Regions from separate parts of the Ruminococcus gauvreauii genome, predicted to be linked through region 2. Evidence: a T-box and tRNA genes for the amino acid it is inferred to sense, from the RefSeq annotation. Region 2 holds a T-box; the other holds one or more tRNA genes.
What was found. The T-box of region 2 lies ahead of pheS (phenylalanine--tRNA ligase subunit alpha). A T-box ahead of a tRNA ligase gene usually reads a tRNA of that ligase, here a tRNA-Phe.
Positions count from the first base shown of each region.

Region 1: it has a tRNA-Phe gene. The T-box ahead of pheS (phenylalanine--tRNA ligase subunit alpha) is inferred to sense a tRNA for this amino acid. The anticodon was not compared.

Region 1 covers NZ_CP102290.1:1,012,268-1,016,692, reverse strand. The annotation lists gene cysK (cysteine synthase A) at 1-479, shown strand, start outside; gene NQ502_RS04910 (O-acetylhomoserine aminocarboxypropyltransferase/cysteine synthase family protein) at 490-1,797, shown strand; gene NQ502_RS04905 (RrF2 family transcriptional regulator) at 1,820-2,254, shown strand; tRNA gene NQ502_RS04900 (tRNA-Gly) at 2,417-2,487, shown strand; tRNA gene NQ502_RS04895 (tRNA-Gly) at 2,491-2,563, shown strand; tRNA gene NQ502_RS04890 (tRNA-Phe) at 2,610-2,682, shown strand; gene NQ502_RS04885 (iron-containing alcohol dehydrogenase) at 2,749-3,924, opposite strand; gene glyA (serine hydroxymethyltransferase) at 4,144-4,425, shown strand, end outside.
Region 2 covers NZ_CP102290.1:3,960,541-3,964,965, forward strand. The annotation lists gene pckA (phosphoenolpyruvate carboxykinase (ATP)) at 1-1,561, shown strand, start outside; T-box leader at 1,717-1,937, shown strand; gene pheS (phenylalanine--tRNA ligase subunit alpha) at 2,006-3,025, shown strand; gene pheT (phenylalanine--tRNA ligase subunit beta) at 3,070-4,425, shown strand, end outside.

The DNA.
Region 1 (4,425 bases), 1.2 Mb from region 2:
CGAATCCAAGAGCTCATATGGAGACGACGGGACCTGAGATATGGGAAGATACAGAAGGTATCATCGATGCATTTGTGGCCGGCGTGGGAACAGGCGGGACTGTTACCGGAATTGGCGGATACTTAAAAGAAAAAAAAGGCGATATTAAAATCGTGGCTGTTGAGCCGAGTGCGTCCCCGGTGCTCTCAGGTGGGAAGGCAGGACCTCACAAACTGCAGGGTATTGGTGCGGGATTTATCCCTGAGGTGCTGAATACAGAGGTTTATGACCGTATTATGTGTGTGGAAAATGAAGAAGCATTTATCGCTGCCAGAAAACTGGCCAGGGCTGAAGGGATTCTGGTTGGTATCTCTTCCGGAGCTGCACTGCATGCGGCACTGGAGATGGCACGATGCCAGGAATTTGAAGACAAGACGATTGTTGTGCTCCTGCCGGACAGCGGAGACCGCTACTACTCAACCCCATTATTTACAGAATAGGAGAAAGATTATGAAGACCAAAAGAACAGACAGAAAACTGAAATTTGAGACTTTACAGCTGCACGTAGGACAGGAACAGCCGGACCCGGCAACCGATGCCAGGGCCGTTCCGATTTATCAGACTTCATCGTTCGTATTTCATGACTGCGATCATGCAGAGGCAAGATTTAATCTTTCTGATGCAGGAAACATCTATGGACGTCTCACAAACCCCACGGAAGATGTATTTGAACGCAGAGTAGCGGCGCTGGAGGGCGGTGCAGCAGCGCTTGCAGTCGCATCGGGAGCAGCGGCGATCGCATATACGTTCCAGAATCTCGCTCAGAGTGGAGATCATATCGTTGCGGCTAAAAATATTTACGGCGGTACTTATAATTTCCTGGCGCATACGTTTTCTGAATTTGGTGTGACGACGACTTTTGTGAATCCATTAGAAGAAGGCGCTTTTGAAAAAGCAATACAGGAAAATACAAAGGCGTTGTTTATTGAGACTCTTGGAAATCCTAATTCTGAAGTTGTGGATATTGAAGCGATTGCAGAGATTGCACACAGTCACAAAATACCGCTGGTTATTGACAATACCTTCGGAACACCTTATTTAATTCGTCCGATCGAGTATGGGGCAGATATTGTTGTTCATTCGGCGACCAAATTTATCGGAGGCCACGGTACGACGATCGGCGGTGTCATCGTAGACAGCGGGAAATTTGACTGGGAAGCTTCCGGTAAATTCCCGTTACTTTCAGAGCCAAACAAAAGCTATCACGGTGTCAGCTTTACAGGAGCGGCAGGGCCGGCGGCGTTCGTGACAAGAATCCGTGCGATTCTGCTGAGGGATACCGGGGCTACGCTGTCACCGTTTCACGCATTTCTGTTCTTGCAGGGACTGGAAACGCTGTCACTTCGCGTTGAACGCCATGTGGAAAACGCGCTGAAGGTGGTTGATTTTCTGAAAAATCATCCGCAGGTGGAGGCGGTACATCACCCGTCAGTATCAGCTGATGCTAACCAGCAGAACCTTTACAGCAGATATTTTCCGAACGGCGGAGGCTCGATTTTTACATTTGAAATCAAAGGCGGAAAACAGGAGGCAAAAACTTTTATTGACAATCTGGAGCTGTTTTCTCTTCTGGCAAATGTAGCGGATGCCAAATCACTGGTGATTCATCCTGCCACAACAACTCATGCGCAGCTGAATGAAGAGGAACAGAAAGAGCAGGGAATTCTTCCGAACACGATCAGGCTTTCCATCGGACTCGAAAATATCGACGATATCATTGAGGACCTGGAAGTGGCTTTTGAGGCGGCAAAAGAATGACCCGGCTGCTTGGGAGGGAACTATGAAAATTTCCACAAAAGGACGGTATGCACTGCGGCTGATGCTGGATCTTGCCCTTCATCAGGAAGAGGGCCCGGTTCGTATCAAGGATGTAGCTCAGAGACAGGAGATCTCTACCAAGTATCTGGAACAGATTATTTCTATTCTGGTCCGTGCCGGATACGTTAAAAGTTTACGCGGCGCTCAGGGCGGCTATCAGCTTATCAGGCAGCCCGGGGAATACTCAGTCGGAGCAATTTTAAGGCTGACGGAAGGAAGCCTTTGCCCGGTTGCCTGCCTCGAAGATCATCCGAACCAATGTCCCCGGCAGGGTGAGTGCGTGACGCTTCGGATATGGAATGAACTGGATGCCGCTATTAAGAGCGTGGTCGATAAGTATACATTGGCGGATCTGATGGAGTGGCAAAATGAAAAGGTGCTGGATTATATTATTTGAATGACCAGTCATTGAAGGGAAAGCCCGCTTACTATGCCGGGGGCAGGTAGGCGGGTTTTAGTGTAGTTATATGTTGTAAAACATCAAAAAAAGAAAAAATAAAAATAATTTGTAAAACCTATTGACATTTGCAGCAAATTATATTAGAATACATTTTGTCGCGCGGGTGTAGTTCAATGGTAGAACACTAGCCTTCCAAGCTAGATACGTGGGTTCGATTCCCATCACCCGCTTAGGCGCGAGTGGCTCAGTTGGTGGAGCGCGACCTTGCCAAGGTCGAGGCCGCGGGTTCGAGTCCCGTCTCGCGCTCTTTATTTCCCCGGAAATCTTAACGGATTTTTGGGGATTTGTTCATGCCCGGATAGCTCAGTTGGTAGAGCAGAGGACTGAAAATCCTCGTGTCACTGGTTCGATTCCGGTTCCGGGCATTACTAAAAAACAGACTGCGTTCTTTGAAAAAATCAGAGAACGCAGTCTTTGTTTAATAATAAGTTTTATCTTGCCATCTCATATACCTTACGGATATCTTCCATATTAAGCGGTTTGATTACGCCGATGGTACGCTGATTTTCAAAGCTGCACTTATAGGCGAGTGTATCGATCTGTTCATCTGTCAGCGAGATTCCCATCTCTGAGATTGAGGTTGGCATATTCACGAAGCGGTAGAAGTTTTCCATGGCTTCGATTCCCCTGAGAGCGGCGGATTCCAGGTCGCTGTCGCATGGAATGGAAAATACATTGGCTGCGAACTGGGCGAACCGTTCGGTGTTATGCGGAAGGACATAGCGTGCCCAGCTGCCCCAGACAGCGGCGAGTCCGGCTCCGTGAGCGACGTCGAACATGCCGCCGAGTTCGTGCTCGAGCTGATGAGATGCCCAGTCCCCGCCGTCGGTACCGCAGCCCATCAGGCCGTTGTGGGATAGGCTTCCTGCCCACATGATTTCTGCACGGGCATTATAGTTTTCCGGTTCCTGAATCAGGATCCTGGCATTCATCATCACCGTTTTCATGAGCGCTTCACACAGCTGGTCTGTCAGTTCCATGGTCTGGTTGTTAAAATAACGCTCCATCGTATGCATCAGGATATCCACGCAGCCGCTGGCAGTCTGATAAGCAGGAAGCGTGTAGGTGAGTTCCGGGTTCAGCACTGCGAATCGGCAGCGGCATAGATTGCTCTTGTAGCTGCGTTTTAGCCAGCCATCCTCGTTGGTCAGTACTGCCGAGTCACTCATCTCACTTCCGGCGGCAGCGATGGTGAGGACACAGCCGATCGGCAGGCAGTGGTCCGCCACGCGTTTTTTTATGAAGAAGTCCCAGACATCCCCGCCGCAGGCAGCCCCGTAGCCGATTGCTTTCGCAGAGTCGATTACACTTCCGCCGCCGACAGCGAGAATAAAATCCACTCCCTCCTTACGGCATAGCTCAATGCCTTCACGGGCTTTTGAGATCCGGGGGTTCGGAACAACTCCACCGAGAGAGACATAGTCTATGGAGGCTTCATTTAATGAAGTGTATATGCGGTCCAGAAGACCTGATTTGACGGCACTCTGTCCGCCGTAATGAACGAGGACTTTCTTGCAGTTCTGGTCTTTAATAAGTTTACCGACCTGTGCTTCGGTATTCTTGCCGAAAACGACACGGGTAGGGGTGTAGTATTCAAAGTTTAACATGAATGATTCCTCCCTTTTTGATTTTTCATTTAATTCTATTAAAGCAGATTTTTTGAGAACCGTAAAGTATAAAAAGAAAATGTGCGGGAAAAGGGGAATTGTGCGAAATAACGATTGCAAAGTGGACGGGATTCTCGTATAATGATAAAACAGTGTAGTCCGGGAAGTTCGTTCCCGATGGATAAATTATGAATAGAACAACAGCCAAGGAGGAAAGTCATGTATTCAATTCATGAAATAGAAAACGTAGATCCGGAGATAGCAAAAGCAATTGAGGATGAAATTGCGAGACAGAATTCACACATTGAACTGATCGCATCGGAGAACTGGGTGAGCAAAGCTGTTATGGCTGCGATGGGATCACCGCTGACCAACAAATACGCAGAAGGATATCCGGGAAAACGTTATTATGGAGGATGTGAATGCGTTGATGTTGTAGAGGAACTCGCAATTGACCGTGCAAAACAGCTGTTTGGATGCGAGTACGTGAATGTTCAGCCA
Region 2 (4,425 bases):
AGAAATCGTTCACAATCCTTCTTATGAGATGATATTTGAAGAAGAGACAAAACCGGGTCTGGAAGGGTTTGAAAAAGGCCAGGTAAGTGAACTTGGTGCAGTTAATGTTATGACCGGTATCTACACGGGACGTTCACCGAAAGACAAATTTATTGTCATGGATGAGAATTCGAAGGACACGGTATGGTGGACTTCTGATGAGTATAAGAATGATAACCATCCTGCAAGCCAGGAGGCATGGGATACTGTCAAGAAGATTGCTCTGGAAGAGCTCTCCGGCAAAAGACTGTTTGTAGTCGACTTGTTCTGCGGAGCGAATAAGGATACCCGCATGGCCATTCGTTTCATCGTAGAGGTTGCATGGCAGGCTCATTTCGTTATGAATATGTTTATCAAACCTACCGCGGAAGAACTCGAAAACTTTGAGCCGGATTTTGTTGTATATAATGCTTCCAAGGCAAAAGTCGAGAACTACAAGGAGCTGGGCCTGAATTCTGAGACAGCAGCCATGTTCAACATCACCAGCCGCGAGCAGGTTATCGTAAATACCTGGTACGGCGGAGAGATGAAGAAGGGTATGTTCTCTATGATGAACTACTATCTGCCGCTGAAAGGCATCGCTTCCATGCACTGTTCCGCCAACACGGATCTGAACGGGGAGAATACCGCAATTTTCTTCGGACTGTCTGGAACAGGAAAAACCACGTTGTCCACAGATCCGAAACGTCTTTTGATCGGTGATGATGAGCACGGATGGGATGACAACGGTATCTTTAACTTTGAGGGCGGCTGCTACGCGAAAGTCATCAATCTGGATAAAGAATCTGAGCCTGATATCTATAACGCAATCAAACGCAATGCTCTTCTGGAGAATGTTACGCTGGATGAGAACGGTAAGATCGATTTTGATGACAAGAGTGTAACAGAAAATACCCGTGTATCTTATCCGATCGACCATATTGAAAAAATCGTACGCCCGGTTTCTGCGGCTCCTGCGGCTAAGGATGTTATTTTCCTGTCTGCTGACGCATTCGGTGTCCTTCCTCCTGTATCCATTCTGACTCCGGAACAGACACAGTATTATTTCCTGTCCGGATTCACAGCAAAACTTGCCGGTACAGAGCGCGGAATCACAGAACCGACTCCGACATTCTCCGCTTGTTTCGGTCAGGCGTTCCTGGAACTGCATCCTACCAAATATGCAGAGGAGCTTGTGAAGAGAATGCAGATGAGCGGTGCAAAAGCATACTTGGTGAACACCGGCTGGAACGGTTCCGGAAAACGTATCTCAATCAAGGATACCCGTGGAATCATCGACGCAATTCTGGACGGATCCATCGCAAGTGCACCGACAAAAGAACTGCCATATTTTAACTTCGAGATCCCAACAGAGCTTCCGGGTGTAGATCCTGCGATCCTTGATCCGCGTGACACCTATGCGAGCGCTGCTGAGTGGGAGACCAAGGCGAAAGACCTGGCACAGAGATTTGTCAAGAACTTTGCAAAATATGAGGGTAATGAGGCAGGAAAAGCATTAGTTTCTGCTGGTCCTCAGTTATAAAAGAAAGCAATAACAAAAAACGCCGTATGCGGATCTGCGAAGGATCTGCATGCGGTTTTTTTCGGTGAAAACCAGGGAAGAAGCATAAAAATATTAAAAAAAATAAATTTTCCTTGACACATCAGGTCTTTGTGTTAAAATTAGTAATTATATTAATATCGGCGATGAAAGTGTCAGTAGATATGTATTTTCTATCAGAGAGGGGAAGTCACCGGCTGAAAGCTTCCTTGAGTTCAGATGCATATTGAGATTCCCACTGGAGCCGCATCTCTGAAATCAAGTAGGAGATGCCGTATGGAGCGCGTTAAGCTGTTTGAGTGCCCGGTGAAATCCGGGAATCAGGGTGGTACCACGGATCTTGAACTTCGTCCCTTTTGCGGACGGGGTTTTTTTATTGCCAGATTATTAATCAATCAATAAGGAGAATGAATCATGAGCGAAAGTATGAAAGACAAATTACAGGCGATTCTGGATGAGGCGACACAGAACATTCAGGATTCTGACGCCCTTGACAAGCTGAATGATGTGCGTGTCAGTTTTCTTGGAAAAAAAGGAAAGTTAACTTCTGTTTTGAAGGGAATGAAAGATGTCGCAGCGGAAGACCGTCCGAAAGTAGGGCAGATGGTCAATGAGACAAGAGAAAAGATCGAGCAGTATCTGGAAGAAACTAAAGTGCGTCTGGAGAGGGCGATTCGTGAACACCAGATGAAAGAGGAAGTGATCGACGTCACACTCCCGGCAAAGCGTGCCAGAGTGGGGCACCGCCATCCGAATACGATCGCGCTGGAAGAAGTGGAGCGTATCTTCATCGGCATGGGATATGAAGTCGTGGAAGGCCCGGAAGTGGAGTATGATTTATACAATTTCGAAAAGCTGAACATACCGGCCAATCATCCGGCAAAGGATGAACAGGACACCTTCTATATCAACAAAGACATCGTGCTGCGCACCCAGACATCACCGGTCCAGGCGCGTGTCATGGAAGAGGGGAAACTTCCGATCCGTATGATCGCACCGGGACGCGTATTCCGTTCTGACGAGGTGGATGCAACCCACTCACCGTCATTCCATCAGATTGAAGGGCTTGTCATCGACAGGAATATCACGTTTGCTGACCTGAAAGGAACGCTGGAGGAATTTGCAAAAGAACTGTTCGGGGAAGAGACGAGAACGAAGTTCCGCCCGCATCATTTCCCGTTCACAGAGCCGAGTGCGGAAGTAGATGTGACTTGCTTTAAATGCGGCGGAAGCGGCTGCCGTTTCTGTAAAGGCACCGGCTGGATCGAGATTCTGGGCTGTGGGATGGTTCACCCGCATGTGCTTGAGATGTGCGGCATTGACCCGGAAGAATATACTGGTTTTGCATTCGGCGTCGGACTGGAACGTATCGCATTGTTAAAATACGAGATTGACGATATGAGACTGTTATATGAAAATGATGACCGTTTCTTAAAACAGTTCTAATGCAGTGACACGATGGACATTTTTAAATTCAGGAGGAAGAAGAATTGAATACATCATTATCATGGATCAAACAATATGTACCGGATCTGGAAGTGACGGCACAGGAATATACAGACGCCATGACACTTTCCGGGACGAAAGTAGAAGGGTATGAAAAGCTGGATGCAGACCTGTCAGATATTGTGATCGGACAGATCGAGAAGATCGAGAGACATCCGGATGCGGATAAGCTGATCATCTGTCAGGTAAATGTGGGCGCAGAAACTGTACAGATCGTGACCGGTGCGCCGAATGTGAAGGAAGGGGATAAGGTGCCGGTTGTCCTGGACGGCGGCCGTGTAGCCGGAGGACACGACGGAAAGAAGACGCCGGGAGGCATCAGGATAAAAAAAGGAAAACTGAGAGGGATTGAATCCTACGGCATGATGTGTTCCATCGAGGAACTCGGAAGCACAAGAGAAATGTATCCGGAAGCTCCGGAGTATGGGATCTACATTTTTCCTGTGGATGCGGTCGTCGGTGAGAGTGCCATAAAAGCGCTGGGGCTTGAAGATGTCGTATTTGAATATGAGGTGACTTCTAACCGTGTGGACTGCTACAGTGTGATCGGGATTGCACGGGAAGCTGCCGCTACATTCCGGAAGGAGTTCCATCCGCCGGCCGTAAATGAGACAGGAAATAATGAGGATGTCAATGACTATATCAAAGTGACGGTGGAAGATGAAGATCTCTGCCCGAGATATTGTGCCCGCGTGGTGAAAAACGTTAAGATCGGGCCTTCGCCGAAGTGGATGCAGAGATGCCTGGCGACGAATGGAATCCGTCCGATTAACAATCTTGTAGATATCACGAATTACGTGATGGAAGAATACGGTCAGCCGATGCATGCCTACGATCTTGATATGATCGAAGGGAATGAGATCATCGTCAGACGGGCGGCAAAAGAAGAAAATTTCGTAACACTGGATGGACAGGAACGTAAAATGGATGAATCGGTACTGATGATCTGTGATGCCGAGAAACCAGTTGGCATTGCCGGCATCATGGGCGGTGAGAATTCTATGATTACTGATTCCGTAAAGACGGTCCTGTTCGAGGCTGCCTGCTTTGACGGAACGAATATCCGGCTTTCCAGCAAACGTGTCGGTCTGCGCACGGATGCTTCCGGGAAATTTGAAAAGGGACTGGATCCAAACAATGCGAAAGCCGCAATCGACCGTGCGTGCCAGCTGATGGAAGAGCTGGGAGCAGGTGAAGTCGTCGGAGGCACTGTCGACGTCTACACGAAGAAGAAAGAGCCTGTGCGTGTCCCGTTTGAGCCGGAGAAGATCAACGCACTGCTCGGCACTAATCTTTCCAAAGAACAGATGCTGGAATATCTGGGGCGCGTAGAACTGTCA